3 regions of the Enterobacter sp. SCRI0065 genome follow, and region 3 is predicted to be linked to each of the others. Evidence: predicted binding sites of a transcription regulator. Region 3 holds the regulator's gene; each other region holds the start of a gene.

Region 1 (10,537 bases), on a different contig from region 3:
TCGTGTTTTCCAGCAATACCCTCAGTTCGCCAACGAACTGGAGCGAAATAACCTGGTGAATTTGCAGTTTTTCCTGGGTTACCCGGTCGGTTTTTTCAATACAAAACCGGACGTGAAGCTGAATCAGCTACAGGGGAGCAAATGGCGAACCGCCAGTTTCTGGCATCAATCATTTTTACGTCACGCGGGCGGTGTGCCACTCACGATGCCGTGGAATGACAAGATTTCCGATTCGTTACGCAACGGACAACTGGACGGGTTGATGGTTAACCTCGATAGCGGCTACGACATCCATGCCCAGCGCGCGGCCCCTTTCATTCAGTATTCTCCCTCGCTCTGGCTTGGGCATGTCTATCTCCTGGTGATAAACAAAAACACATGGAATGCGCTGGACGGGCAGGATAAAGAAGCCATTCGCCGCGCCGCCGCCTTAACGGAAAAGCAGCTCGGTGCTTCACTGGACAGCGGACTGGCCTCCCTGGCAACAACGCTTGAAAAAGAAGGCGCTAAGCTTCATCTTCTGAGCCGCAATGAATTGAATGAATGGCGGACGGTTACCCGCTATCAGCAGGTACAAACGGAGTGGGTAGCGCAACAAGAAAGTAAGGGAGTCAAAGATGCGGGGATGCTAATGCAAGGCATTGCCGCTTTGCTTGAGGAAAACGCACGCAGCAAGCCATAAAATAACGCCCGCGTTTCAGGTGCGGGCGTTAATAACGAATAGTTATTCTGCTTCTTTAATATTGCGTTTGAAATTCACATCCATCTGCGGATACGGGAAGCTAATACCGTGGGCATCAAAATCGCGTTTAACGCGTTCCAGCACATCCCAGTACACGTTTTGCAGATCGCCGCTTTTGCTCCACACACGCACCACAAAGTTAATAGAAGAAGCGCCTAGCTCATTCAGACGAACGGTCATTTCACGATCTTTAATAATACGCTCGTCGGACTCGATAATATCGGTAAGCAGTTTCTTCACCAAATCGGTGTCAGAGTCGTACCCTACGCCGATGATGAATTCATTACGACGCACCGGTTCGCGAGAGAAGTTAGTGATGTTGCCATCAATAATCTTTTTGTTGGGAACAATGACGATTTTACCATCCGCTGCACGAAGCGTGGTGGAGAAGATCTGCACGTTCAGGACCGTACCGGCAGTACCGCCAAGGTCAACGTATTCGCCAGAACGGAAGGGACGGAAGGTCACCAGTAGTACGCCAGCCGCCAGATTAGACAGCGAGCCCTGCAATGCCAAACCAATTGCCAGACCGGCAGCACCGAGTACCGCGATAACGGAGGCTGTTTGAACACCTACGCGTCCGAGCGCTGCAATTAACGTAAAGGCGATAATACCGTAACGCGCCAGTGCGGAAAGGAAATCTGCGACCGTTGCATCGATGTGACGCGCACGCATCACGCGATTTAGGGCGTTGGACACAATACGCGCCACAATCATCCCCACGACAATAATCGCAATTGCCGCCACAATATTCACCACATAACTCAACAGCAATGCCTGGTTGCGCACCAGCCAGGTTCCCGCATTGTTAATGCCATCTACTACACCGAGATCGTCCATTCATCCATCCTTAAGCTAATCCAAACCAAAAAAACCATCCCACATCGAGACAGACAGGTTAGTAAAGGGTAAACAAAAAGCACGGATTATGCCAAACAGATCACAAAAATGTCGGTTGCAGATGATTGAAAAACCATAAAAAAGGTCCGCAATTGCGGACCTTATTAACGCTTCAGCAGATCAAATTACAGAACGTCAACCGCGTTCAGTTCTTTGAATGCCTGCTCCAGGCGGGTGATCATGCTCGCCTGAGCAGAACGCAACCATACGCGTGGATCGTAGTATTTTTTGTTCGGCTGGTCTTCGCCTTTCGGGTTGCCCAACTGGCCCTGCAGGTAAGCTTCGTTAGTTTTGTAGTAGTTCAGAATACCTTCCCATGTTGCCCACTGGGTATCGGTATCGATGTTCATTTTGATAACACCGTAACTAACAGAATCTTTGATTTCCTGAGCAGAAGAACCGGAACCACCGTGGAAGACGAAGTTCAGGCTGTTGTGCGGCAGGTTATGTTTCTTAGAAACATAGTCCTGAGAATCGCGCAGGATAGTTGGGGTCAGAACAACGTTGCCTGGCTTGTAAACACCATGCACGTTACCGAAAGACGCTGCAATAGTGAAACGCGGGCTGATTTTGCTCAGCTCGGTGTAGGCGTAATCAACGTCTTCTGGCTGAGTGTACAGCGCAGAAGCGTCCATGTGGCTGTTGTCCACGCCGTCTTCTTCACCGCCGGTGCAACCCAGTTCGATTTCCAGGGTCATATCCATTTTGGACATGCGCGCCAGGTATTTAGAACAGATTTCGATGTTCTCTTCCAGAGACTCTTCAGACAGGTCGATCATGTGAGAAGAGAACAGTGGTTTACCGGTTGCTGCGAAGTGTTTTTCGCCAGCGTCCAGCAGACCATCGATCCACGGCAGCAGTTTCTTCGCGCAGTGGTCAGTGTGCAGGATAACTGGAACACCGTAGTGCTCAGCCATCTGGTGAACGTGGTGCGCACCAGAGATAGCACCCAGGATTGCAGCGCCCTGAGGAACGTCAGTTTTCACGCCTTTACCGGCGATGAACGCAGCGCCACCGTTGGAGAACTGAACGATAACCGGTGCTTTAACTTTTGCAGCGGTTTCCAGTACGGCGTTGATGGAGTCAGTACCGACGCAGTTAACTGCTGGCAGAGCAAAGTTATTTTCTTTAGCTACCTGGAACACCTTCTGGACGTCATCACCAGTGATCACGCCAGGTTTTACGAAATCAAAAATTTTAGACATGTTACGTAGTCCTGTATCTTCGGCCGTTAGAAAAAGTGCGAGCTCTAATAAGCGCGCTGAAATTTGGGCAGGTTTCCCTGCCCATGAATGGCTTACTTCTTAGCGCGCTCTTCGAGCATTGCTACTGCTGGCAGGACTTTGCCTTCCACGAATTCGAGGAATGCGCCACCACCAGTGGAGATGTAGGAGATTTTGTCAGAAATACCGAACAGGTCGATTGCAGCCAGAGTATCACCGCCGCCTGCGATGGAGAACGCATCGCTATCTGCAATTGCGTTAGCCACGATTTCAGTCCCTTTACGGAAGTTAGGGAATTCAAACACGCCAACTGGACCGTTCCACAGAATGGTTTTTGCGTTTTTCAGGATATCTGCCAGTTTCTGTGCAGAAACGTCGCCCAGGTCCAGAATCTGCTCTTCATCTTTGATGTCGTTAACAGATTTCAGGGTTGCAGTTGTAGTTTCAGAGAACTCGGTCGCAACACGAACGTCCGTTGGGACTGGGATATCGCAAGTGGTCAGAAGACGTTTTGCTTCTTCAACAAGGTCTGCTTCGTACAGGGATTTGCCCACGTTGTGGCCTTGAGCCGCTACGAAGGTGTTCGCAATACCGCCGCCAACAATCAGCTGGTCAGCGATTTTGGACAGGGAATCCAGAACGGTCAGTTTGGTGGACACTTTAGAGCCACCAACGATGGCTACCATTGGGCGAGCAGGCTCTTTCAGAGCTTTACCCAATGCTTCCAGTTCGTTTGCCAGCAGAGGACCTGCGCAAGCTACGTCTGCAAATTTGCCGATACCGTGGGTAGAGGCCTGAGCACGGTGAGCAGTACCGAATGCGTCCATTACGAACACGTCGCACAGGGCAGCGTATTTTTTAGACAGTGCTTCGTCGTCTTTCTTTTCGCCTTTGTTGAAGCGAACGTTTTCCAGAACAACCAGCTCGCCTGCAGCCACTTCCACGCCGTCCAGGTAGTCTTTAACCAGGCGCACCGGGCCGGACAATTTGTCTTTCAGATAGTTTACAACCGGGAGCAGAGAGAATTCTTCATTGTACTCACCTTCGGTCGGACGACCCAGGTGGGAGGTTACCATCACTTTAGCGCCCTGTTTCAGCGCCAGCTCGATGGTTGGCAGAGAAGCACGAATACGCGCGTCGCTGGTCACTTTGCCATCTTTAACCGGTACGTTCAGATCGGCACGAATGAAAACGCGTTTACCTGCCAGATCCAGATCGGTCATCTTAATTACAGACATGGTGAATCCTCTCGTTGATTCTTAAAGTTTTGCAGACGCACGACGCGTCTTACCTGAAACCTTGTGCGGCCATGGCTAACGTGGTGTCGAGCATCCTGTTAGCAAAGCCCCATTCATTATCGCACCACACCAGCGTTTTGATGAGGTGTGCACCGCTGACCCGCGTTTGCGTACCATCGACAATGGCACTGTGCGGATCGTGGTTAAAATCTACTGAGACCAACGGTAATTCCGTATAGTCAACTATACCATGAAATGCACCCTGTGCCGCTTTTTGCAGCAACCAGTTGACTTCACACGCTTTTACCGGTTTTTTAACCGTCACACTCAGGTCAATTGCGGTAACATTTATGGTCGGTACGCGAACCGCAATCGCCTCAAAACGATCGTTAAACTGCGGGAAGATACGGGTAATCCCTGCCGCAAGTTTCGTATCCACCGGAATGATTGACTGACTTGCTGCGCGCGTGCGACGCAAATCAGGGTGGTACGCATCGATCACCTGCTGATCGTGCATAGCGGAGTGAATCGTCGTGACGGTTCCCGATTCAATGCCATACGCATCGTCTAACAATTTGATGACCGGAATTATGCAGTTCGTGGTGCAGGAGGCGTTGGAGACAATACGGTGTTCGGGCTGTAGCTCATGCTGATTAACGCCAAAGACGACGGTAGCGTCCAGGTCGTTGCTACCAGGATGGGAAAAGAGAACTTTTTTCGCCCCCGCAGCCAAATGTGCCTCTCCGTGCTCGCGGTTACCGTACACGCCGGTACAGTCGAGGACCACATCCACACCCAACTCACGCCACGGCAGCCCTTCAATACTGCGCTCGTGCAGAATCCGAATCACATCATCGCCGACAAACAGCTGCTCTCTTTCCTGGCGAACGTCCCAGGCAAAGCGCCCATGGCTGGTGTCGTATTTCAACAAATGCGCCATACCCGCAGCATCAGCCAGTTCATTAACTGCTACTACGGTGATTTCCGCCCGACGCCCGGATTCATATAAAGCACGAACCACGTTGCGCCCGATGCGACCGAAACCATTAATCGCTACGCGTACGGTCATAGGTCTCCTGCAAGACTATCCCTAAAATTGAGGTGGCTGAAAGAGTAATCCAGCTACGCCCGGAGGGGAATCCTTGCCTGTCACAAACTGCGACTGATTGGTTAATTGTCGAACATTTAATCGACTGAAACGCTTCAGCAAGAATAAGCGAAACCAGGAATAAAGGAAACGTTCGCCCGGAGAGATTCGCCATTTATCTGACTTGCGTCACATTTTAGCGTGACGAATACCCTCTAATTATTCCATTCTGGCAAAGGTATATTCACCTTCTGCTGTCATGTGTAACGTCAGATCCGCCGGACGACTGTGCCTTAGTACGCGCTCAACATTTGGCCCATCCGTGCGCAGATAGAAAGCCAGCGCCTCATCCTGAGATAATCCACCGGCTACTTTGCGCTGTATCAGTCGCTGACGCAGAGCTGCCGCAGGCGCCGTGATGAACAGTGAGAAATCACAGAAATCCTCCAGCGTCCTCCACTTCTCGTCATCCAGCAAAAGCCAGTTGCCCTCAACGATCGTAATGTCGGCCGTCACGCTTATCGCTGCCTCTACTGGATCGTGCTTTTGCCGGTCATACTGCGGCCAGTCAGCAGCGCCTTCTCGAATATCACGTAGATTTTGCGCCAGCTTTTCTACGTCAAACGTCTCCGGTGCGCCCTTAAACGGACGAAGCTTATTGGCATCCAGCCAGGCGTTGTAGTGGTGGAAGCCATCCATGGGTAGCGTCTGCAAGGTGGGTAAATGAGGATCCTGACAGGCGAGATATTCCCAAAAGGTGGTTAGCGTAGACTTTCCCGTTCCCGGTGGCGCGCTGAGAAACACAACGGTCCGAGGATGTGAACTTAACGCATGCCGCTGCGCAATTTGCTGTAATAACGGCCGATGGACCTTCTCGATCTCATCGTCAGAATAATGTGCCTCAACCTGTAATCCATTTACCATCAAGCTGATTTTCAAGGAGCCAGTTCCTGTAGTATTGTCGTTATCGCCAGCGTCATTGCCGTCTTGACCATTCCGGTAAAGCGAACCTCGGACCAGGTCGCAAAGTCGGCAAATTTCATCGACTTCAGCGCGTTGTATAAGGTTGCATTACGCGTAATGCTATTCACGTTGCTGATAAAATCCCAGGTCATGTCATCCGCGAAGCCAGGGATTTCACTCTGTTCTTTGAGATAGTGATTGAACTGGGAAAAATGAGTGATATCGGCATACAGCCATTTATCCATTTTCCCCAGCGCATAAATCAAACGCAACGCTACATCAATATCGTCAAGCGGCCCGCTTTGTGCGAGTAACGGCTTCACTGCATATTCCACGATCTCTTCATCATTATTCACGAACAGCGACGGCAGAAAACGCTTTATGCCCAGCAGCAAAATTTCATTTGCCGTTGTCATAAACGAAAGTAAATCGCTCTGAGCGTCCAGTTGCTCAATTACATCGTCTTCAGTCAGCGTCGTCATTCGTTTCTCGATAAATCACCATGAATGCAGGGAGTCTATTATATTACACGTTCGGTCCGCGCCGCCGATCAGTAAAGTTTGCGTGCGCACACCGTTCGCCACCTGTTGAATGCCGTTGACCAAATCGCCCCCGGTTACGCCCGTCGCCGAGAAAATGACGTCCTGACTCGTTACCAGCTCACTGAGCGAGTACACGCGGTTTATCTCAACACCCATCTCGTTGCAGCGGTGATGCTCCTCGGCACTGATGCGCTGGTTCGCTTCCGAGTCCCCTTTAGCCTGACAAAAATCGATAAGCTCCGCCTGCATATCTCCCCCTAACGCCACCACCGCACAGGCAGAGATAACGCCTTCAGGGGCACCGCCGACGGTATACATCACGTCATAATCATTGTCCTGCAAACAGGTGAGCACGCTGGCGGCAACGTCTCCATCGGGAAGTGCAAAAACCTTCACGCCAAGCGTGGTGGCCTCATCGATTGCCGCACGTAAGCGCGGTTTGTCGAGTGTGACCATACGCAGTTTATCCAGCGGTTTTCCGAGCGCCTTCGCCACGCTGCGCAAATTATCCGCCAGCGGCAAGGCGAGGTTAATGGCCCCTTTCGCCAGGCGGTTGACCACCAGCTTTTTCATATACATATCAGGCGCGTGAAGCAGGCTCCCCTGCGGCGCAAATGCCATCACCGCCAGCGCATTGCTTTGCCCCATTGCTACCATCCGTGTGCCTTCGATGGGGTCCACCGCAATATCCACCTGCGGGCCGGTGCCCAGCCCTACCCCTTCGCCAATCCAGAGCATCGGCGCGCAGTCAATCTCGCCTTCACCGATGACAATACGTCCGCGTATCGCCATCTGATTGAGCGCCTGGCGCATTGCGTTCACCGCCAGACCATCAATTTTGTTCTTATCACCGCATCCGATTTGCGGCCAGGCAGCCAGCGCTGCCTGTTCCGTCGTGCGAAAGAGCGACCATGCAAGCGACATCATGCCGTCGCCTCCCCAATATCGACGCCAAAGTGCGCCAGCAAATATTTCTCTGCCCGCTCGTTCCAGATGCCGTGGGTTTCGGCAACCAGCAACGCCAGCGCGTTAAACAACGGATCGGTTTTCCCCTTCTCGGCAAAATCTGCGATAGCCGTTAAGGGCATCGTGACGCCGTTATAGATAAGCTTTTTGCCGCCGGGGATATTCGGCAGGTTGAGCACCGTGTCCGGCACCGCATCAAGCCCGCCAATATGCGTCACCATAAATGAAGGCTGTAGTTTTCCAGAAGCACTCAACGCGATAGCCTCTTTCATATCCTCCGTCGAGCCGCCGGAGGTGCCGACAACGTGAGTGCTGTTGTAATGCACGTTGTAAAAGTTAAACGGCACCTTGAAGTTTTTATCCGTTGGGCCGGCAAAGAAATTGAGGCAGCCGTCTTCCGCCAGAAGCTCGTCGGCCATTTCAACCACCGAGGCCACTGCGGCATAGACAAAGACATCGTCAAAACCGGCGTCATCGGTGAGCGCGCGCAGAGCCGCCGTCGGGTTATCGACTCCTGCCGTGTTAACATAAATAAGCTCAATCCCCTTCTCGGCGGCAAGTTCAACGGGCAATAGCCTGCGCGCCTGCGCCAGTCGGGTTTCATCGATATCAACGACCACAATGCGAGAGGGTTGGACTCCTCCGTTAATCGCATAATCAATCGCCCCGATCCCCATTGGTCCGGCACACGCCAGCAGTGCGAGATTCCCCCCCGGCTTTATTCCCATACGATGTTCATAGACATACTGCGTGGTATGGTAATTTGCGTTATACGCGCCAATGATGCAGCAGGTTGGCTCCGCCAGCGACGCGGCGGCGAAATACGATCCCTTATACGGTAATACACAGCCTAAATTCACCGCCACTTCAGGAATAATCATATAGGTCGCATTGCCGCCGAAATACTCATAGCTGTATCCCGCAGAATAACCGGTAGGTAATCCCATCGCTGGCTGTAAAACAAATCGCTGACCTTTGTGATATTTATCGGCTAAATTATTACCTACCTCAACAATTATTCCTGCGCACTCGTGTCCCGTAATCACAGGGTGATTTTCTAAATCATCCGGCACGCGTTTATGTTCACTGCCGAGCATCGCTGCCTTCCAGGTAGATAAGCACACGCTATCCGATATCACGCTGACCAGTAGTTCATTATCGGTAATTGCAGGCAATTCAAATTCGCGTAAACGTACGTCGCCCTTGCCGTAAATGGCGGCCACTTTTGTTTTCATGATAAACCTCGTAAAAGCAGAATTAGATTTCAGCAGTGAGTTTTTTAAATAGCACGTCAAGCTGCGGATCGCCGATGTAATTATTAATCAGGATTAAAGGTTTCTCGGACACGCGTTTAACCCTTCCCTCAAGACTTGAGTGAGTGACAACAATATCGGCATCAGCGGGGACATTCTCGATGGCATAATGTTTTACGTCGATGGAAAGACCGTTTTTTTCCAGCCGTTTACGGAACGTGGTTGCGCCCATCGCGCTGGATCCCATTCCGGCATCGCAAACAAACGCGATTCGCTTGACGTTCTTCAGAGAAAAGGCACCCTCCTGCTTCATGGTTTTAACCGCATTGGCGGACTCTGCAAACTGATCTTCACTTTCAGTTTCGACCGTTTTTTCCATTTTCAGGATTAGCGCCGTTACCGCAAAGGTCACTGCGGTCCCCACTGCCACCCCGGCAATCGTGGCCATGAAAGAGCCTTTCGGCGTCAAGGCGAGATAGGCAAAAATCGATCCTGGACTCGGTCCTGCCACCAATCCACCGCCGAGCAAATTAAACATCCAGGTGCCGGACATTCCCCCTGCAATCATGCCGATTAGCGTTAAGGGTTTCATCAGCACATACGGGAAATAGAGCTCATGAATGCCACCTAAGAAGTGAATGATCATGGCACCCGGCGCAGAGCGCTTGCTCATCCCCTTACCGAAGAAGGTAAAGGCTAGCAGCAGTCCCAGCCCAGGACCTGGGTTTGAAGCAACCATAAAGAAGATCGATTTGCCGTCCACAGAGGCTTGCTGCATGCCCAGTGGATAGTAAACGCCCTGATCGATGGCATTATTCAGGAACAGAATTTTAGCAGGCTCGTTAATGACCGACAGTAGAGGCAGATAGCCCGCATGCACCAGCGCTTCAATGCACTCTTTAACGAAGGTGTTGGCAATCAGAACCGCCGGGCCTATAACTTCAAACCCCAGCAGGCAGAGCAGCATGCCCGCGATGCCCAACGAGAAGTTATTAATCACCATCTCAAAGCCAGCAGGGATGTGCTTTTCCAGAGCTCTGTCGATACGTTTGATAACCCACCCGCCCAGCGGCCCCATAATCATAGAGCCCAGGAACATCGGGATATCAGCCCCAACGATGACGCCGATGGTGCCAATGCCGCCCATCACCGCACCACGCTTTCCACCAATCAGATGGCCGCCGGTAGAACCGATCATGACAGGCAATAGATAGGTAATCATCGGACCGACAATTTTGGCGAAATGCTCATTCGGCAGCCAGCCGGTTGGAATAAATAATGCGGTAATGAATCCCCAGGCAATAAAAGCGCCGATATTGGGGATAACCATCGCCGTCAAAAAGCCCCCAAAAGCCTGGACTTTTGCACGAGCAGATTTATTTTCCATGATGTGATCCTGTAAAGGAATTGAGATTATGCGTGAGCAATAATATCCGCGAGCTGTTTTTCAGTGTGGCAATTTAACAGCGAGGCTAATTGGTCGTCTTCTGATAACAGTTCGCTCAGTGCCTGAATAGCACCAATATGTGAATCAGCATCGGCAGCAGAAAGGCCTATAAGTAATTTAACGGGCTCATTGGTATCACTGAACGTTACGCCCTCCTTTAATAACGTTAATGACAT
Region 2 (10,537 bases), on a different contig from region 3:
GTTCGCACGTCTTCCGGGCGCGTGTCGCCGCTGGCTTTGTCGATAATCGAGCTATAAATATGCGGGATAATTTTGCTTACGCCCGCATCCAGGGCGATCTGTAGGATCGCCTCGAAGTTCTCCAGATCGATACCGCCCGTCGGCTCCAGCCAGAAATCATGCTTCGCGCAGGCTTCTGCCACCGCTTTGTATTCGTCGCGACACGCCAGCCCCCCCATCGGGAAGTATTTGATTGAGCTACCGCCGAAGTCTTTCAGCAGAGCAATCGCGGTTTCAACCGGTACGATGCCGTCCGGTGCCGCGCTGCTCAGCGGGCCGGTGGATATTTTCACCATCCCGACGGTACCCGTTGGGGATACCAGGCCGTTCACGACGGAGTCGTTTTGCCCCAGCAGCGCGCGGCTGGTCGCGACGCCGGTAAATACCTGGTTAACGTGCTGCGGTTGCACCTGACGGGAAATTTCACTCACCATCGCTGACTGGTTCGGGTCGCCCGCACCCAGCCCGACGGACAGCGCGTTATCGATAAGCTGCGCGTATTCACGCATATCGGCCACCGCGCTGGCAACATCAGGATAGTTTTTGGAGAGCACGCCGACCAGTACATGGCCTTCCGCCGCCTCGTAAATCGCGCTGGCATTGGCTTTTGAGCCTGCCAGTACGTTCAGGCAGACGCGGTCACGATAAAAATTGGGGGTCAGTTTCATGCTTATTTCTCCTGTCCTAATACTTCGCTAATGCGGCGATACACAATGTTCAACTGGTCGGCGTTCACGCTGCGCACGTCCGCTTCGATAATCCCTTCGTTAGCCTTGTAGCCACGGAAGTAAATGGCATATTCGCCCTGCTTCAGCTTCGCCACCACGTCGCCAGTCCCGATGCCGGTCGTCGCTTCATCGAATTTGATTTCAGTGCGGGCGATATCGCGCCCGGCGCTGTCCCAAACCACGCGAGCTGAGACGCCGTTTAAGGTATTGAGCGCGTCTATAAACGGCGTCATCTTCGCCACCATCTCCGCACCGCTCTCTTTGGTGGCAGTCAGATAAAGTTCGATGGCGCAGGTCAGGCCCAGAATGCCCTCTTTGCCGACCTTCATGGCGCGGCCAATGCCCGCCGTCTGGCGTTTGACCCATTCGACGTACTGCGTTTTGCCGATCACCAGTCCGCTGGTCGGCCCTTCGATGGCCTTCGCGCCACTGTAGATAACCAGATCCGCGCCCGAGCGATAGTAAGCATGTAGATCTTCTTCCGCCGCCGCATCGACGATCAGCGGTAGATCGTGTTTGCGCGCGACAACCGCCGCCTGCTCGACGCTCAACATGCTTTTTTGCACGCAGTGGTGAGACTTAATATAGAGGATAGCCGCGGTGCGCGGGGTGATTGTCGCCGCCAGCTGATCGGCTGAGCACTCGTTGGCGTAACCCGCTTCGACCATTTTGCCGCCACCGAGGGCGACCATGGTGCCAACCGGTGCGCCAAAGTTCACGTTATGGCCTTTCGGCAGCACAATTTCGTTGTTCTCAATGGGCGTCACGTGCAGGTTTTCCAGCAGCCAGTCGCTGTCTTTGACCAGCACCGCCGCCACCGACTGGGCGATCCCTGCCGAGGCGCAGGAGACGACCGTCGCGCCTTCCACGTCGAGCAGCTTCGCAATGTATTCCCCGGTTTTATTGACCAGATCCTTCATTTCGAAGTACTGGTTCATGCCGTCCATCGCGGCCTGCACCACTTCCGGGCGCGGCGTGGAGACACCCAGCGCGGTCATGCGCCCGGAGGTATTAATCACCTGCTTTAGATTGTACTTCTCAAAAATTGAAGGCATGTTCCGTGCTCCCTTGTTCGGTCATGTAGCCCTTGCCCGCGCGGATCGCGGCAAGCGGCACCAGAATGTGTTCAGCCTGTAGGCTGTCGTTTTCAGCGTCCGTCAGCAGCGTCGGCTGGCGTTTCACGGTGAACAGCGTCAGGTCGGCGTCCAGGCCGGGCTTAAGTCGGCCTTTGTGCGCCAGGCGCAGGCCGTCGGCGGCGTTAGCGGTGACGCATTCCACCACCTGCGGCAGTGACAGGCCGATAGCGAGGAATTTGGACATCACGCTCGCCAGGCTGCCGACCGGGCCATTGATTCGGTTGCGGCAGTAGATATCCGAGCTGATGGTGTGCGGCAAGATGCCCATCGCGATGGCGCGTTTCGCCACCTCAAAGCTAAAGCTCGCGGTGCCGTGGCCGACATCCAGACGCACGCCGCGTTTCAACGCAGAGGTAATCGACGCGCGCAGTTCGCCCGACGGTGTCAGGATGCGGTTCGGCTTGCCGTTGTAGCAGTGGGTGATGATGTCGCCGGTACTCAGCAACTCGGCAATCTCGTCAAGGTTCGGCGGGTTGTTGCCGATGTGCACCATCAGCGGCAGATCGCCGTTTTGCTTCTGCATCGCCTTCGCGTGCTCCAGCGGCGTAATGCCGTTATCGCCCACCACGCTGCTGCTCATGCGCGCCTTCAGGCCAACGATAAAATCGGGGTAGCGCGCGACCGCCTGAGCCACCGCGTCGGCGTCAACGTTGGTCATGTTCGCGAGTTCGTTCTGCGTAATCAGCCCGACGCGAGAGATATTCAGCAGGGCATAAACGTCAGTGGCGGCCTGGCGGGTGATGTTATAGAAATCGTCCACGTCGTCCGCGCCGGTGCTGCCCGCATCTATCACGGTGGTGACGCCGGTGGCGATGCCCACGCTGTCCGGCTCGTCGTGATAAATCGGGGAATTGGGGTAGCAGTGGACGTGAGAGTCAATCCAGCCCGCACTGACGTACACGTCGCCGTTAAGATCGATGGTGTTGTGTGCGGGAGTGGAAATCTCGCCCAGCGCCGCGATTTTGCCGTCGTGAATGGCGATATCAGTCAGGGTATCGTCAGTCAGACGCGCATGGCGCAGGAGTAAATCGAACATAGCAGTCTCCTGATAAGACGGGCGCCGAAGCGCCCGAGGGAGTTAAAGGGCCACCGGGAACAGCGAACCTAAAATCATGGCACCGAGGATAGCGCCGCCGGTAATCGGCTTCTGCCAGATGTAAAACAGCAGTGCGCCCACCAGCGATCCAATACCAATCGGGATCGACGCGGCCATAGCGCTGAGAATAATCAGCGGGCCAAGGAAGCGCCCGGAGGCGTTACCCGCGCCCATCATCACGTCTGCGCCGTAGGTGGAGTTGCTCTGATTAATGGTGAACTTACGCGCCAGGATAATCAGGTAACCAATCGCCAGACCAATGACCAGGCCGGTCGCCAGCGAGGCGAGAAAGTTGGTCACCGGGAACATGATCCCCGCGCCCAACAGCAGGGCCGGAACACCCAGGCCGACGCCGGTTTGAATGGCCCCGCCGATGTCTAAAATCCCCACCAGCGAGCCTTCGATGATGCGTGCAAACAGGAAGCTTGCGCCAAATGCCGCGACCGCGCCGTATACGCCGGTATCAATGCCCGCTTTCAGCATGGCCACAAAGGCCACTTCGTTAAACGCGCCGATGCCGTAGAGGTAGTACATGTGCGTCCCGGCGAACACGCCGGAAGAGAGCAGGCCAACGAAGATCGGGAACGACCAGTCGGCATACCAAAAACCTTTATTCTGTTCCATTTAGAGGCTCCTGTTATTTGCCGCTGATCGAGCTGTGGATCATGTCGAGCCAGTTCGGCACGGTCAGATGGAAGGATTCGATCATCTTCATGTCGAAGCCGCGGAAGAAACCGCTCAGGACGAACAGCAGAACAATCGCCACCATCATCACTTTGGTCACGCGGTTCCAGCCGCTCTCTTCCACGCCTTTACCAATCAGGATGCCGAGCACCAGACCCGGAACGGCGTTGCCCATAATCAGCTGCGCCGCGCCGCCGAAGACGGTGGCCCAGAAGCCCGATTTTTTACCCGCGTCGATGGCTGCCAGCCAGAAGATCACCGGCATGACGGTGTTTACCAGCAGGTTAGCTGCCGGAACCAGCACCTTAACGGCCGTCACCTGAAGTGCCGCCGGAACGGAGGAGGCAGTGAGGTTGAGGAAGGTGACCACGATCATGCCGATCACGCCGCAGGCAATCGCCATTTTGCGTGGATCGTGCAGCGTCTCGCCGACGTTGCGGTTTTTTAACATTAACGCCGCCGCACCCCAGTTAGGGATGATGCGATGGTCAACGTCCTGTGTAAAAGCCCCCGCCGCGACGGACGATGCCCAGGCGTTAAAGAAGAAGCCCAGACCAAAGGAGAAGTGAGAAGCCGGATCCCCTTCGCAGGAGTTCAGTTCCCCCAACGTACGAAACGCGCCCATACCCTGTGTGGTAGGCGCATGAAACATGCGTGCAGCCCCGGCGCCCACGCCGACGCCAACCAGGCCGCCGATGATGAGCGATTTTATTAAAATTATCAGGAACATTAGTCTGCCCTATTAGTGAGAATCAGCGTTGCGTGACGAAATCCACCTGGTCGAGATTGATGGCGGTCACGTTGACGGTCACGTCCAGCTCCACGCTGTAGGTGCGTCTTTCCCGGCGCAAAAAGAAGAACAGAAAAGCTTCTTTACGCACCGCTTCTTGCGCCTGAACAACCTGCACGTCCTGTGGCTCAATACGCAGTAAGATGTGCGGCGATGCCTTCATCACCGCGGCCTGAACGTGGTTCAGCGCGTCGGCAAAGGCGCGGGTTTTCGCGTCGCCTTTGCCTTTTACCCTCACCGTTGTGGTGAATTGCTCTTTCATGCTTATGCGCCGTACTTTTTCAGCCAGGCTTGCACCAGTCGTTCGCCCAACTCTTCTTTATCCATAAAGCCAAAGCCCAGCACATTGTTGCCTTCGTTGATGGCGGTGACGCCCTCTTCTACCGAGCGCATGCCGTATTTAGCCTTGTAACCGTGTTTGGTTTGCGCCGTGATAGCACCCGCGCCGCCGCTGCCGCAGAAGGAGATCCCGAAGGTGGCGTTTTCCGCCTTCATCACGTCACCCAGCTTCATATCCGCCGCCACACCTGGTACGACGACCGCACGGCCACCCGCTTTTTCTACACCGGCTGCCACTTTCTGGCCTTTGCCCAGGCGATCGCCGATCACAACGGTAATTTGTTCCATGGTGTTGCTCCTTAAAGGTTGTCTTTTGCGACTTCGAAGTGAACGGAGAGCAGCCAGGCTTCTTCATCAGGAAGATTGCCGAACTGCGCGACCACTTCTCGGGCCAGTTGCATTGAATCTGCTGAAATTTCGTCAAACAGGTCGGCTTCGACCTCCGGCAGCGGTTCGCCGGTCACTGACCGATGCGCCATTGCGCGAACGTGCGAGGTCAGCATTTGCTGCTGGACGTCATTGGGAATGATGTTGTGGCGGGCAAGCAGGGCATAGACCTGCTCAAGCATGCTGTCGGCGAGCGTTTCAGTTTGCGCAGCCTGGTCCCCAACGTCGTTCATTACCGCTCCGTTAATCACTCGTCTTACCCCGTTATTGGCTCTGGGATAAAACTAACGTGGCAGGTTAAAGGTTTGTAGCGAGTTGTTTTCCACTTCGAAGTGGAAAGGAAAGCGGCACCAGTGATCTGTGCCACATAATTGTGGTGAATATGTATTATCAACTGGCTTTACGTGATGAATATCACGCTATTCGGCGGCAAATAAAGCGGAAGGCGAGCGGAAACGTTTTCCAACGGTCAGTCAGAAATGTGATGCGGATAAGGTTTTCTTATTACGCTGCGGAAAATAAAACGGGGGCATTGCGCCCCCGTGGATCGTGTTTGGTGATGCTAGCGGAACTTTTTGTGGTTTTCGTTGCGCGTGGCGACGAATCCGTCAGCTGCCGCCTGCGCTTCTTTCACCTTACCTTCGTTGGCAAGCTTCAGCGCGCCGTCGATCTGGCCGACCAGCACGTCAAAACCGTGGCGATAGTCTTTCATCTCTGCGCTATCCGCCGCTTTGTTTTCGAGCTTCGGCGGCGTCGCTTTTTGCGCATCTAACGCAGCGGTACGCATCTTGGTTAATGCATCTTTCATTTCCGTCGCATTATCCGTTTTCTGCACCACCTTCAGGTTGGTACTGAGGGTGTCCATATCATCTTCAAGATCGGCGGCAAACGTTGCAGAACTTAACACTAACGACGACACAGCAAGAATCGCTAACAGGTTTTTACGCATTGCTCACTTCCTTTTTATTATTAAATACGCCTTCACGGGTATTACTGACCGGCGATTTTCATTTCCGGCAGAAGTACTGAACCACACTGTATATTGCTACGCGTTTCAATATCGTTACCAATCGTCACGATATCGCGCCACATCTCTTTTAAGTTACCGGCGATGGTAATTTCGCTCACCGGATACTGAATTTCGCCGTTTTCAACCCAGAAGCCCGCCGCACCACGAGAGTAGTCGCCGGTAATGCCGCTGACGCCCTGGCCCATCAGTTCGGTGACGACCAGGCCAGTGCCCATCTGCTTGAGCATTTGCTCAAAGCTCAGGCCCTGCCCTTCAATACGCCAGTTGTGGATGCCGCCTGCATGTCCGGTGCTTTTCAGCCCCAGCTTACGCGCAGAATAGTTGGTCAGTAGCCACTGGGTCAGTACGCCATCTTTAATGATATCGCGACGTTCGGTGCGCACACCTTCGCCATCGAACGGCGTTGATGCCAGCCCTTTCAGCAGGTGCGGATGTTCTTCGATGGTCAGCCATTCCGGCAGGATTTGCTTACCCAGTGAGTCGAGCAGGAAGGTCGATTTACGATAAACCGAACCGCCCGCGATCGCGCCTACCAGATGACCAAACAGGCCTGTCGCCACTTCATTGGCAAAAATCACCGGCGCTTTCATGGTCGATAGTTTACGCGGTGACAAACGCGAAAGCGTACGTCGGGCGCACTCTTCACCCACCCACTCAGGGGATTGTAAATCGCCAATCGCACGGCCAATGGTGTAAGCGTAGTCACGCTCCATTTCGCCGTTCTCTTCTGCGATAACACAGCTTGAAAGGGAGTGGCGAGTGGAGCAATAACCTTGCAGCATGCCGTGGCTGTTGCCGAACACTTTGATACCGTAGTGGCTGTTGAAGCTGCCACCTTCCGTATTCGTGATACGTTTGTCAGCTTTCAGAGACGCTTGCTCGGCGCGAGCCGCCAGCTCGATAGCCTCGTCGGGCGAGACATCTGCCGGGTGGAAGAGATCCAAATCGGGTGCATCAAATGCCAGCAGCTCTTTGTCCGCAACGCCTGCATAAGGATCTGGTGAGGTATAGCGTGCAATATCCAGCGCCGCCTGCACGGTACGGGCGATGGCATCTGGACTGAGGTCGGTGGAAGACGCGCTGCCTTTGCGATTCTGGTGATAAACCGTAATCCCCAGAGCGCCGTCACTGTTAAATTCAACGTTTTCGACTTCGCCGAAGCGGGTACTCACGCCAATGCCCGTCGTCTTACTGACGGCGACTTCTGCACCGTCTGATTTTCCTGAAGCTAACTCAAGCGCTGTGGAGACCGCTTCTTCCAGAATCTTACGCTGCGCTTCAACTTGTGAGGTTACTTTCATCGCAAATGCCATACTGTAAGAGATAGTTATACGAAGTCTAACAGAGAACCGTTTTTCAGTGCGCGTCTTAACTGGTAACATTAGCCTCTTTTTTAAGGAGCCTGACATGACTAAGCAGCCCGAAGACTGGCTCGACGACGTTCCCGGTGATGACATCGAAGACGAAGATGATGAAATCATCTGGGTCAGTAAAAGTGAAATTAAACGTGACGCCGAAGAGTTAAAACAACTTGGTGCGGAAATGGTAGAGCTGGGTAAAAACGCGCTGGATAAACTCTCGCTCGACCCGGATCTGCGCAGCGCCATTGAACTGGCCCAACGAATCAAAAAAGAAGGCCGTCGCCGTCAGCTTCAACTGATCGGTAAAATGCTGCGTCAGCGTGACGTAGAACCGATTCGCCAGGCGCTGGACAAGCTGAAAAACCGCCACAACCAGCAGGTTGCGCTGTTCCATAAGCTTGAGCAAATCCGCGATCGTCTGATCGACCAGGGCGATGATGCTGTCGAAGAAGTCGTGAACCTGTGGCCAGACGTTGACCGTCAGCAGTTACGTTCACTCATCCGTAACGCGAAGAAAGAGAAAGAAGGGAATAAGCCGCCGAAGTCTGCGCGTCTGATTTTCCAGTATCTGCGCGAGCTGGCTGAGAACGAAGGTTAAGATTCGAACCGATTGTTCCCCTCACCCTGACCTATCCGGTCAGTCCCCTCTCCCCTTTGGGGAGAGGGCTGGGGTGAGGGGTTTACACCGCGGCTTCGGCTTTCTTCGCCAGACCGTCCAGCAGTTTCTGATGAATCCCACCAAAACCGCCGTTGCTCATCACCAGAATGTGATCGCCCGGCTGCGCGGTTTTAATCACCATATCCGCTAACGTATCTACGTCTGCATGCCAGTGCGCAGGCTGAATGCACGCTTCCGCCACTTCAGCGACCTGCCACGGAATATGCTGTGGTTGCAGCAAGAATACTTCGTCAGCACGACCTAAAGACGGTGCGAGGTCGTCTTTGCTCAGTCCCATTTTCATGGTGTTAGAGCGTGGCTCCAGCACGGCCAGAATACGCGCTGTTCCGCCGACTTTACCGCGCAGCGCGGCAAGGGTCGCCAGAATCGCCGTTGGGTGATGGGCAAAATCGTCGTAGACGGTCACGCCGTTGGCTTCGCCGCGCAGTTCCAGGCGACGACGGGCGTTGATGAACGAGCCCAGCGCGTCGGCGGCATCCGCAGGCGTGACGCCGACGTGACGCGCGGCGGCGATCGCCATCAGGCCATTGTGCATGTTGTGTTCGCCAACCAGCGCCCACTTCACTTCACCGACCTTTTCACCGTCCAGCAACACTTCCCATTCAGAGGCATCGGTGGTCAGCTTTTTCGCCTGCCAGTGACCCTGCTCACCCACCAGTTCCTGCTCGCTCCAGCAGCCCATCGCGATGGTCTGCTTCAGGTTGATGTCGTTCTCAGGATAGATAATACGACCCTGTCCCGGCACGATACGCACCAGGTGGTGGAACTGTTTCTGGATGGCTTTAAGATCGTCAAAGATATCCGCATGATCGAACTCAAGGTTATTGAGGATCAGCGTGCGCGGGCAGTAGTGTACAAACTTAGAACGTTTGTCGAAGAACGCGCAGTCGTATTCGTCGGCTTCGATAACAAAGAACGGGCTGTCACCCAGACGCGCGGAGACGTCGAAATTGCCTGGTACGCCGCCGATCACAAAACCCGGCTTGTAGCCACAGGCTTCGAGGATCCAGGTCGCCATACCGGCGGTGGTGGTCTTGCCGTGCGTACCGGCAACGGCCAGCACCCAGCGATCGCGCAGGACGAAATCATGCAGCCACTGCGGGCCAGACATGAACGGAATATTGCGTTCCAGCACCGCTTCAACACACGGGTTACCACGGGTCATGGCATTGCCGATAATGACCAGATCCGGTTCATACTCAAGCTGGCTGGCGTCGTATCCCTGAATCAGATCGATACCTTGCTTCTCAAGCAGCGTGCTCATCGGCGGATACACGTTGGCGTCCGAACCCGTCACTTCGTGGCCCAGAGAACGTGCCAGCAACGCCAGCCCGCCCATGAAAGTGCCACAAATCCCCAAAATATGAATGCGCATACGTCACCGTCCCTCTTCTATGTGGCGCACATTTTACTCACATGTCAGCCTCAGAGAAACGCATTTCAGGTAAATCCGTATTTTGCTGGCGCGATTCACCTCTGCGCTAATATTTGAATGTTTGTTAAGATTGTTGGAGTTTTACCGCTTTAATCATCATTCGATCGCTTTACTCAACATACGATGCAGGGAAAGTGTTATGAAAACGTTAGGTGAATTTATTGTCGAAAAGCAGCACGAGTTCTCTCATGCTACCGGTGAGCTCACTGCTTTGCTGTCGGCAATAAAGCTGGGCGCTAAGATCATCCACCGTGATATCAACAAGGCCGGTCTGGTCGATATCCTGGGTGCCAGCGGTGCCGAAAACGTTCAGGGCGAGGTTCAGCAAAAACTCGATCTGTTCGCCAATGAAAAACTAAAAGCTGCACTGCGCGCGCGTGACATCGTGGCGGGGATCGCCTCTGAAGAAGAAGATGAGATCGTCGTTTTTGAAGGGTGTGAACACGCCAAATACGTTGTGCTGATGGACCCGCTGGACGGTTCGTCCAACATCGACGTAAACGTCTCTGTGGGAACCATCTTCTCAATTTATCGTCGCGTCACTCCTGTTGGCACCGCCGTTACGGAAGAAGATTTCCTGCAACCGGGCAACAAACAGGTTGCCGCAGGATACGTCGTTTACGGCTCTTCTACTATGCTGGTTTACACCACCGGCTGCGGCGTTCACGCCTTTACCTACGATCCTTCTCTGGGCGTGTTCTGCCTGAGCCAGGAACGTATGCGTTATCCGCAAAAGGGCAGCACCTACTCCATAAACGAAGGCAACTACATCCGATTCCCGAACGGCGTGAAGAAATACATTAAATTCTGCCAGGAAGAAGATAAGTTGACGC
Region 3 (10,537 bases):
TTGAGTGCCAGCATCTGGCGATCGAGCGCTGCCAATGCCCGCTGCCCGTCAGGGTGAGCGCAACCGCCAGCGTCGAGTACGGCACGAGCGCCGTCCTGCATGGCGTCCAGCCCTTCCATCCCGGCGCGAGACAGCACGCAGGTGTCGGTGAGCGAGGTCATAATGGCCATCAGCGCGTCGAGCCGGCAGTGCGCTTCACTGCTGCCGTTTAACCGGCTCAAGCGAAGCTGCGGCAATGCCCGCTGTAAAATGTGCGGAAACGCCTGTTGAGCTTCTTCGCGCGCACCGGGAACACGATAGCGATGAGTGGCACGAAGCCCTTTACTGAACACTTTCGGTGCCGCATCGTCGGGCAGCGTGGCAAGCTGAGCGGCGATTTTAGCCACCGCGTCGGCTTTGGCTTCACCGCCCAGCATGGCCACCGCGCTCACCAGCAATCCCAGCGCCCAAATCGCGCCGCGATGCGTGTTCACACCCTGGGTGGCCGCCATCATCTGCTGCTCGCCCTCGCGACCGAGTCGCCCTACGGTTTGTCTGAGGGCAATATCTGCCGGACGCTGCCAGCTTTGCTGCGCCAGCGCCTGGAAAGTGGGGGTCAGGCTGTGCGCGGAACACTCCATTAACGCGAGCGTGAGATCGTGATGCGCACCGTTCCCCCGACTGTCCACCAGACCGGGTTTCGGGCTTAATCGTGCTTCGTCAATCAGACACTGCGTGGCGGTTCGCGCCAGCCATTCGGCACCGCCTTCAACCTGAATCTGGGGCAGAAGTTTCATTACCAGCTCCGGAATTTCGCAGGTGGGTTATAAAGACCGCCAGACCAGTCCACCAGATCCGACACGCTACCGGCTGCCAGCAGAGAACGCGTGGCGTCAGTGCGGCGAATACCCATATCTTCCGGGTACACGACTTTGCCGCTTTGACGCAGCGCCGCGACGCGTTTGGCGTCAACGCCCAGGCCGATATCGGTGATACCCGCAACCGCCGCAACCATCGCACGGCGTTCTTCCAGGCTTTCGGCACGATAGAGGTAAGCGATACCCTCTTCAGTTAATACGTGGGTAACGTCATCGCCGTAAATCATGACCGGCGCCAGCGGCATCCCGGAGGATTTCGCTACTTCAACGGCATCCAGTTTTTCGACGAAGGTCGGTTTCACGCCCGCCTGGAAGGTTTCAACCATCTGTACCACCAGCTTTTTACCGCGCTGCATCGGGTCTGGTTCGGTTTTCATGTTCAGCCAAGCCGGGGTCGCATGACGACGACCGTGCGGATCGTGGCCCATATTTGGCGCACCGCCGAAACCAGACAGACGACCGCGTGTGACGGTAGAAGAGTTGGCATCACCGTCCACCTGAAGCGTGGAGCCGATAAACATGTCTACCGCGTACTGGCCTGCCAGTTGGCAGAACGCGCGGTTAGATCGCATCGAGCCGTCGGCACCGGTAAAGAACACATCCGGACGGGCGCGGATGTACTCTTCCATCCCCAGCTCACCGCCGAAGCAGTGCACGCTTTCCACCCAGCCGCTTTCAATCGCCGGGATCAGCGTCGGATGCGGGTTCAGGGTCCAGTGCTTACAGATTTTGCCTTTCAGGCCAAGCTGTTCGCCGTAGGTGGGCAGCAGCAGCTCGATGGCGGCGGTGTTAAAACCGATGCCGTGGTTAAGAGACTGCACCTGATGTTCCGCGTAGATGCCTTTAATCGCCATCATCGCCATCAGGATATGTTCTTGCTTGATCAGACGCGGGTCGCGGGTGAACAGCGGTTCGATAAAGAACGGCTTGTCTGCGACCACCACGTAGTCAATCCAGGAGCCGGGGATATCCACACGCGGCAGGTCACATTCGTCGTCGACCAGCTCATTTACCTGCGCGATGACGATCCCGTCATGGAATGCGGCGGCCTCCACCAGCGCAGGGGTGTCTTCGGTGCTGGCACCGGTGTACAGGTTGCCTTTGCGGTCGGCCTTAAAGCCAGCAATCAGCGCCACGTTCGGCGAGAGGTCAACGTACAGACGGGAATAGAGTTCGATGTAGGTGTGGATAGCGCCGATTTCGAGTTGACCGTCTTCCAGCAGCTGCGAGATGCGCAGGCTTTGCGTGCCGGAGAAAGAGAAATCAAGCTTGCGGGCGATGCCCTTTTCAAAGATATCAAGATGTTCGCTACGACCGACGCTCGGCATAATCATATGCAGGTCGTGAACGATTTGCGGATTCACTTCGGCCAGCATGCGAGAAAGAAAATCTGCCTGTTTCTGGTTGTTACCTTCCAGCACGACTTTGTCGCCTGGGGCGATCAGTTTTTCCAGCATGGCGACAAGATCGCCGGTTGGCAGGACCTTGCCTTGCACCGGGACAGAAGCCAGACGGCGCGCTTTCTCAGTGCGTCGCGTGTTCCAGACCCGGGTGGGTGTTTGCCCAGATAACATTATTAACCTCCTGATTCAGCACATCATTTTGATTTGCTTAACGCTGAGTAAAGTGTGCGCTCTGGTGAGAAAGGCATCAATTAAGCGTAGAGGTGAATCATTAGCCTGAGAGTAACAATCGTTGTAAAACTTTGTGATCAAGATCAGTTCACGTTTCGGAAAAACAGGCTAAACGGGGTACACTTCGGCAGGTATAGTAGAAACTGATAAGAATTGACATCACAACGTTATGACTCAAATTATCCCGTCGGACTTCGACATCGCGTGTGAACAGAGCGCTGAATTTATTCCCATGCGCGGCGTGGCGAATCCGCATCTGCAAACCATGCTGCCACGATTACTTCGTCGCAAACTGCAATTTACACCGCACTGGCAGCGCCTTGATCTGCCGGATGACGACTTTGTGGATCTCGCCTGGAGCGAAGATCCCGAACAAGCCAAACACAAGCCGCGCCTGGTGGTCTTTCATGGCCTGGAAGGCAGCCTGCACAGCCCGTATGCGCATGGTTTGATCCATGCGGCAAAAGCACGCGGCTGGCTGGGTGTGGTGATGCATTTTCGCGGATGCAGCGGTGAACCTAACCGCCAGAAGCGTATTTACCATTCGGGTGAAACCGAAGATGGCACCTGGTTCCTGCACTGGTTAGCGCAGACCTATGGCCCTGCACCGACCGCAGCGGTAGGGTATTCATTGGGCGGCAACATGCTCGCCTGCCTGCTGGCAAAAGAAATCGACAACGTTCCGCTGGATGCAGCGGTGATCGTCTCGGCACCCTTTATGCTCGAACAGTGCAGCTACCATATGGAAAAAGGCTTTTCACGGGTCTATCAGCGCTATCTGCTCAATCTCCTGAAAGCCAACGCCGCCCGTAAGCTCAAAGCCTATCCGGATACGCTGCCGATCAGTCTGCAACAGCTAAAACGCATGCGCCGTCTGCGCGAGTTTGACGATTTGATCACGTCGAAGATCCACGGCTTTGCCGATGCGCTAGACTATTACCGTCAGTGCAGCGCCATGCCGCTGCTGAATCAGATAACCAAGCCGACGCTGATTATTCATGCGAAAGACGATCCCTTTATGGATCATCACTCCATTCCGGCACCGGAGCATCTGCCCGCTAACGTGCAGTATCAGCTCACCGAACATGGCGGTCACGTTGGCTTTATCGGCGGCACATTAACACGCCCTAAAATGTGGCTGGAAGCGCGCATCCCCGACTGGTTAACCCCCTTTCTGGAAAAAATACGATGATGATTCCCTGGCAGGATCTGGCTCCCGAAACGCTGGATAGCCTGATCGAAAGCTTTGTATTACGCGAAGGCACAGATTATGGTGAACATGAACGTTCGCTTGAACAAAAGGTCGCCGATGTGAAACGGCAGCTACAAAACGGCGAGGTGTTGCTGGTGTGGTCTGAACTGCACGAAACGGTCAACATCATGCCCCGCAATCAGTTTCGCGGTTGATTGCTTCATCTTTCCAGTCAGGGAGTTGCTATGTCCGCCAGACATCCGGTTATTGCCGTTACGGGATCGAGTGGTGCGGGAACCACCACCACCAGCCTCGCTTTTCGTAAGATTTTCGCTCAGCTCAATTTACGGGCGGCAGAAGTCGAAGGCGACAGCTTTCATCGTTTTACCCGCCCTGAAATGGACATGGCCATTCGCAAGGCCCGCGATTTAGGCAAGCACATCAGTTATTTTGGCCCCGATGCCAACGACTTTGGTCTGCTGGAACAAACCTTCGCGGAATATGGGTTAACCGGAACAGGGCAGTCACGCAAATATCTGCACACCTACGATGAAGCCGTGCCGTGGAATCAGGTTCCTGGCACGTTTACGCCGTGGCAGCCGCTGCCGGAACCGACCGACGTGCTGTTCTATGAAGGGCTACACGGCGGCGTGGTGACGCCCCATCAGGACGTAGCGCGGCACGTGGATTTGCTGGTCGGCGTGGTGCCAATTGTGAATCTCGAGTGGATCCAAAAGCTCACGCGCGACACCAGCGAGCGCGGCCATTCCCGCGAGGCGGTGATGGATTCGGTCGTGCGTTCTATGGAAGATTACATCAACTTTCTGACCCCACAGTTCTCGCGCACGCATATCAACTTCCAGCGCGTTCCAACGGTTGATACCTCCAACCCGTTTGCGGCCAAAACGATTCCGTCACTGGACGAGAGCTTTGTGGTGATTCATTTCCGCAATCTGGAAGATATCGATTACCCGTGGCTGCTGGCGATGCTGCAAGGCTCGTTTATTTCACACATTAATACGCTGGTGGTACCTGGCGGGAAGATGGGTCTGGCGATGGAGTTAATCATGATGCCGCTGGTACAGCGACTGATGGAAGGCAAGCAGATCGCATAACGTTTTATGCCCGGCGGCGCTGTGGACAGCGCCACCGGGCGTATTTTTACGCCTCGATCACTTCATACGAATGCGTAATCTTCACCGCTTTTTCCAGCATCAGTGCTACGGAGCAGTATTTTTCCGCAGACAAATCCACCGCACGTGACACCGCTGCATCTTTTAGCTCTTTACCAGTCACAATGAAATGCAAATTAATATGCGTAAACAGACGCGGCGCTTCTTCGCGGCGCTCTGATGTCAACTTAACTTCACAGTCAGTCACCGCAAGACGGCCTTTTTGTAAAATAGACACCACGTCGATCGCGCTGCATCCGCCAGCGGCCATTAACACCACTTCCATCGGGCTAGGGGCTTTATCACCGGAGTTACCGTCCATCAAAATTTGGTGTCCTGAAGCGGATTCGCCGAGGAACGTTAAACCTTCAACCCATTTCACGCGCGCTTGCATTTTATTCACTCCGAAGTTGCATTTTTTCGTACAGATTAGGTGTGCGTGACAATTCTCTCATTGGAAGGCGACCTGCATCATGCTGAAGCGAGACACCAGGAGACACGCGGCAAAAGCTATGCTAAAACAGTCTCGATGCTACAGTAATACATTGACGTTACACATGTATGCAGAGGACATCAAACTTTACTGGCTGCAAATATTTGTGACAGCCAAATCCCAGGTACGGGTAAGAATTCGATTGCAACCCCAGAGTCAGGATGCAACTTATGACTCTGGTGACAGCTTATAACAGAGGATAACAGCGCATGGTGCTTGGCAAACCGCAAACAGACCCGACACTCGAATGGTTCTTGTCTCATTGCCATATTCATAAGTACCCATCGAAGAGCACGCTGATTCACCAGGGTGAAAAAGCGGAAACGTTATATTACATCGTGAAAGGCTCAGTGGCCGTGCTGATTAAAGATGAAGAAGGGAAAGAGATGATCCTTTCTTATCTGAATCAGGGCGATTTCATCGGTGAGCTGGGCCTGTTTGAAGAAGGCCAGGAACGTAGCGCTTGGGTACGTGCAAAATCGGCCTGTGAAGTGGCTGAGATCTCTTACAAGAAATTCCGTCAGCTCATCCAGGTCAATCCGGACATTCTGATGCGTCTTTCTGCGCAGATGGCTAACCGCCTACAGGTCACGTCTGAGAAAGTGGGTAACCTCGCCTTCCTGGATGTAACGGGCCGCATCGCCCAGACTCTGCTCAACCTGGCGAAACAGCCAGACGCCATGACCCACCCGGACGGTATGCAAATTAAAATTACCCGTCAGGAGATTGGTCAGATCGTCGGTTGTTCTCGTGAAACCGTTGGCCGTATTCTGAAGATGCTTGAAGATCAGAACCTGATCTCCGCTCACGGCAAAACCATCGTGGTTTACGGAACCCGTTAACCCCGGTTAAAACGGCGTGCCATCGCAAGATGTCACGCCGTTTTTGTCTCTCTCACCCATGTGGCGCAGACTGATTTATCACCCAGAAGTTAACTACGCACTACGACAAACGTTGGTGTTATGTCTTCCCGTGGCTGTCGGTTTACTTCTCGGCCACCTGCAACACGGTCTGCTTTTCTCGCTTGTTCCTGCCTGCTGCAATATCGCGGGTCTGGATACTCCGCATAAACGTTTTTTCAAACGTCTGATTATCGGTGGCTGCCTGTTTGCAGGATGTAGCCTTGCCGTTCAGCTTTTACTGGCTCGTGATATTCCGCTGCCACTGATTTTGACGGTGCTGGCCATGACGTTAGGCGTCACGGCAGAGATCAGCTCTCTGCATGCCCGATTACTGCCTGCATCACTGATTGCCGCCATTTTTACGCTTAGCCTCGCCGGAAATATGCCGGTGTGGGAGCCGCTTTTAATTTACGCCCTCGGCACGCTCTGGTACGGGCTGTTCAACTGGTTTTGGTTCTGGATGTGGCGGGAACAGCCCCTGCGGGAGTCGCTGAGCTTGCTCTACCGACAGCTCGCTGACTATTGCGAAGCAAAATACACCCTGCTGACACAACATACCGATCCGGAAAAAGCGTTGCCGCCACTGCTGGCTCGTCAACAAAAAGTAGTCGATTTGATTAGCCAGTGTTACCAACAGCTTCACATGCTCGCGGCCAATAAAAACCACGAATACAAACGGCTGCTACGAACTTTTCAGGTTGGGCTGGATTTGCAGGAGCATATCTCCGTTAGTCTGCATCATCCTGAAGAAGTACAAAAGCTGGTGGAGCGTAGCCACGCCGAGGCGGTGATCCGCTGGAATGCCCAGACCGTTGCGGGACGCCTGCGCGTGCTGGCTGACGACATCTTGTACCACCGATATCCCACGCGCTTTACGATGGATAAACAGCTGGGTGCGCTGGAAAAAATTGCCCACCAGCATGCGGATAACCCGGTTGGGCAGTTCTGCGCGTGGCACTTTAGCCGCATCGCACGCGTGCTGCGAACACAGCGTCCGCTCTACCCGCGCGACCTGATGGCCGATAAGCAAAAACGCCTCCCGCTCTTACCCGCGCTGAAAAGCTATCTGTCGTTCAAGTCTTCAGCACTGCGCAACGCGGCACGTATTAGCGTCATGTTAAGTTTCGCCAGCCTGATGGGTGTGGCGTTGCATCTGCCTAAGCCTTACTGGATTTTAATGACCGTGCTGTTCGTCACGCAAAACGGCTACGGTGCAACGCGGGTACGCATCCTTCATCGGGCAGGAGGCACTATCGCCGGGTTAGTCATAGCCGGGGTCACGCTGCACTTTCACGTCCCGGACGGGTACACCCTCGCGGGTATGCTGGTTATCACCCTGGTCAGCTATCTCTTCATCCGCAAAAACTACGGCTGGGCGATGGTGGGGTTTACGGTCACAGCGGTATACACCTTACAGTTGCTCACCCTAAACGGCGAACAGTTCATTGTGGCACGCCTGGTCGATACGCTGATTGGCTGTCTGATCGCCTTTGGCGGCATGGTCTGGCTGTGGCCGCAATGGCAAAGCGGCTTATTACGCCAAAACGCCCACGATGCACTGGAAGCTGACCAGCAGGCTATTCGGTTGATTTTGAGCGCCGATCCGCAGCCTTCACCGCTGGCGTATCAGCGTATGAAGGTGAACCAGGCGCACAACGCCCTGTTTAACTCGCTGAATCAGGCCATGCAGGAGCCGGGCTTTAATTCGCACTATCTGGCAGACATGAAGCTATGGGTGACGCACAGCCAGTTTATCGTCGAGCATATTAATGCGATGACGACGCTGGCACGCGAGCATACGATGCTGACGCCAGATCTGGCTCAGCGATATTTAGAATCGTGTGAAATTGCACTGCAACGCTGTCAGCAGCGCCTGGAGTACGATGCGCCGGGACAATCGGGCGATACTAATATTCTGGAAGCGCCAGAGACGCTCACCTACGGCCCGATGAGCACGCTGGAGCAACATTTACAGCGCGTGCTCGGGCATCTGAGCACCATGCACACCATCTCGTCGGTGGCATGGCGTCAACGCCCACAACATGGCATTTGGCTCTCGCGCCGCTTAAAGCGCGAGCCATATTAACCGTTTACGACCCTCGCGACCGCGCTGGCGAAGCGGATCATCCCTTCGTCGATATCCTGTCTTTCTACTACCAGAGACGGCGCAAAGCGCATCACGTCCGGCCCGGCATTCAGCACCATCACGCCTTCTTGAGCCGCAGCGTGCAGGAAATCACGCGCACGCCCTTTGTACTGCGGCTTCAGCTCTGCACCAATCAATAGCCCCATGCCACGAATATCGCTGAACACATCGAACTGCGCGTCGATCTGCTGAAGCTGCTTAACGAACTGTTCGCGTTTCGCGCTCACCCCGTTGAGTACCTCAGGCGTATTGATGATATCAAACGCCGCCCCGGCAATCGCGCACGCCAGCGGGTTACCGCCATAGGTTGAACCGTGGGAACCCACGTGGAAGGCAGACGCGATATCCTGGGTAGTCAGCACGGCACTAACCGGGAAACCGCCGCCGAGCGCCTTGGCGCTGGTCAGGATATCTGGCGTGACGCCGTAATGCATATAGGCAAACAGATCGCCGGTACGCCCCATTCCGCTCTGGACTTCATCAAATACCAGCAGCGCCTGATGCTCATCACACAGTTCTCGCAGACCTTGCAGGAACGCAGGCGTTGCCGCCATCACGCCGCCTTCGCCCTGGATTGGCTCAACCACTACCGCACAGGTATGATCGTCCATGACGGCTTTTACAGCATGCAGGTCGTTGAACGGCACGTGGATAATGTCTGCCGGTTTAGGGCCAAATCCGTCGGAGTATTTCGGTTGCCCGCCGACGGAAACCGTAAACAGCGAACGCCCGTGGAAAGCGTTATGGAAAGCGATAATTTTGGTTTTGTACGGGCTATGACGGGTCGACGCGTAGTAACGCGCCAGCTTGAACGCCGTTTCGTTGGCTTCGGTGCCGGAGTTCATGAACAGCACGCGCTCGGCAAAGGTGGCGTCGATAATCTTACGTCCCAGACGCAGCGCAGGCTCATTGGTGAAGACGTTGCTGGTGTGCCACAGGGTTTCGCCCTGGGTTTTTAATGCTTCAACCAGTGCAGGATGGCAATGCCCCAGCGCCGTCACCGCAATACCGCCCGCGAAATCCACGTACTCTTTGCCCTGCTGATCCCAGACCCGGCTGCCTTTCCCTTTTACCGGGATAAACTCGGCCGGTGCATAAATCGGCAGGATCACTTCATCGAAAGTTGCGCGCGTAATTGCAGATTGTTCAGTTGCCATGTCATGCCCATCCATTTTATGTCACATTCATTGTGAAAATATAATCACAAAATATGCATAAAAAATCACAACAAGGCAATTAAAATTCAGCGATTGAGGAAATTAGCCAGCAGTTGATGGCCCTGCTCACTGAGAATGCTTTCCGGATGGAACTGCACGCCTTCCAGATCCCACTCGCGGTGGCGTATCCCCATGATCTCCTGAGTATCGCTCAATGCAGTGACGTCAAAGCACTCGGGCAGTGTAGGAGGATCAATCACCAGCGAATGATATCGCGTGACGGTGAGGGGATTGTTCAGGCCATGAAATACGCCGGTTCCAGAATGGGTGACGGGTGAGGTTTTACCGTGCATCACCTTCGCGGCCCGCACGATCGTCGCGCCAAAGACCTGGCCGATTGCCTGGTGACCCAGGCAGACGCCAAGAATCGGCAACTTTCCCGCGTAGTGGCGTATCACATCCAGTGAAATACCCGATTCAGAGGGCGTACAAGGGCCGGGAGAGATAACGATTTTTTGCGGAGCCAGCGCATCTATATCCGCCAACGTAATCTCGTCGTTGCGACGGACAACCACTTCGGCACCCAGCTCGCAAAAATACTGGTAAAGATTCCAGGTGAAAGAATCATAGTTATCAATCAGCAAAATCATGGCGGCTCCCGAACAAAATGGCCGCCCTATTCTACTCAGTTTCCCGCGCTTCTTTCACTACTTTGGCGAAGATGACAGTGAGCTCGGTTAAATCGCCCATTGCCCCGCTCTGATTGGCCGCAGACCATGCATCCGGTTTGATGTCCCGCCAGCTGAGCTGATAGCCCGCATGGATTGCCAGTTGTTCAAAGAAGATGCGCTGGGCAATGCCATTACCAATCCGGAACGGATGCAGTACGTTTATTTCGCAATAATAGTGGCTGAGCCTGGCAATAAACGCTTCGCGTTCAAGCCCTGAAAGATAGCCCTCTTCTTCCAGATCCTGCATCAGGCC

What was found. Region 3 encodes CRP, which controls carbon source genes, mostly activating them, when cyclic AMP is high. Its sites were predicted from a motif close to ATGTGANNNNNNTCACAT; they were not measured.
Region 1: epd (erythrose-4-phosphate dehydrogenase) is a predicted target of CRP. The motif match lies at 5,368-5,385, and genes of this name have one in related genera.
Region 2: AC6EMZ_RS12780 (glycine dehydrogenase) is a predicted target of CRP. The motif match lies at 5,551-5,568, and genes of this name have one in related genera.

What each region holds. Positions count from the first base shown of each region.
Region 1 is NZ_JCBAJB010000003.1:64,772-75,308, forward strand. Features, by position in the region: gene dctP (TRAP transporter substrate-binding protein DctP) at 1-682, shown strand, start outside; gene mscS (small-conductance mechanosensitive channel MscS) at 725-1,582, opposite strand; gene fbaA (class II fructose-bisphosphate aldolase) at 1,768-2,847, opposite strand; gene pgk (phosphoglycerate kinase) at 2,940-4,103, opposite strand; gene epd (erythrose-4-phosphate dehydrogenase) at 4,153-5,172, opposite strand; gene AC6EMZ_RS10430 (nucleoside/nucleotide kinase family protein) at 5,410-6,129, opposite strand; gene AC6EMZ_RS10435 (MltR family transcriptional regulator) at 6,126-6,635, opposite strand; gene glpX (class II fructose-bisphosphatase) at 6,651-7,622, opposite strand; gene AC6EMZ_RS10445 (zinc-binding dehydrogenase) at 7,619-8,896, opposite strand; gene AC6EMZ_RS10450 (PTS mannitol transporter subunit IIBC) at 8,919-10,301, opposite strand; gene cmtB (PTS mannitol transporter subunit IIA) at 10,328-10,537, opposite strand, start outside.
Region 2 is NZ_JCBAJB010000004.1:54,443-64,979, reverse strand. Features, by position in the region: gene dagF (2-dehydro-3-deoxy-phosphogluconate aldolase) at 1-707, opposite strand, end outside; gene AC6EMZ_RS12810 (DgaE family pyridoxal phosphate-dependent ammonia lyase) at 710-1,822, opposite strand; gene AC6EMZ_RS12805 (amidohydrolase/deacetylase family metallohydrolase) at 1,806-2,939, opposite strand; gene AC6EMZ_RS12800 (DUF4310 family protein) at 2,982-3,623, opposite strand; gene AC6EMZ_RS12795 (DUF4311 domain-containing protein) at 3,637-4,413, opposite strand; gene AC6EMZ_RS12790 (DUF4312 family protein) at 4,436-4,735, opposite strand; gene AC6EMZ_RS12785 (SFCGS family glycine-rich protein) at 4,738-5,100, opposite strand; gene AC6EMZ_RS12780 (glycine dehydrogenase) at 5,112-5,450, opposite strand; gene cybC (cytochrome b562) at 5,762-6,148, opposite strand; gene pmbA (metalloprotease PmbA) at 6,190-7,542, opposite strand; gene yjgA (ribosome biogenesis factor YjgA) at 7,637-8,188, shown strand; gene mpl (UDP-N-acetylmuramate:L-alanyl-gamma-D-glutamyl-meso-diaminopimelate ligase) at 8,271-9,644, opposite strand; gene fbp (class 1 fructose-bisphosphatase) at 9,844-10,537, shown strand, end outside.
Region 3 is NZ_JCBAJB010000006.1:196,826-207,362, reverse strand. Features, by position in the region: gene AC6EMZ_RS16870 (triphosphoribosyl-dephospho-CoA synthase) at 1-776, opposite strand, end outside; gene mdcA (malonate decarboxylase subunit alpha) at 776-2,431, opposite strand; gene AC6EMZ_RS16860 (hydrolase) at 2,661-3,683, shown strand; gene AC6EMZ_RS16855 (YheU family protein) at 3,680-3,898, shown strand; gene AC6EMZ_RS16850 (phosphoribulokinase) at 3,929-4,798, shown strand; gene AC6EMZ_RS16845 (OsmC family protein) at 4,845-5,249, opposite strand; gene crp (cAMP-activated global transcriptional regulator CRP) at 5,558-6,190, shown strand; gene AC6EMZ_RS16835 (YccS/YhfK family putative transporter) at 6,249-8,336, shown strand; gene argD (bifunctional acetylornithine/succinyldiaminopimelate transaminase) at 8,333-9,553, opposite strand; gene pabA (aminodeoxychorismate synthase component 2) at 9,640-10,203, opposite strand; gene AC6EMZ_RS16820 (putative adenosine monophosphate-protein transferase Fic) at 10,235-10,537, opposite strand, start outside.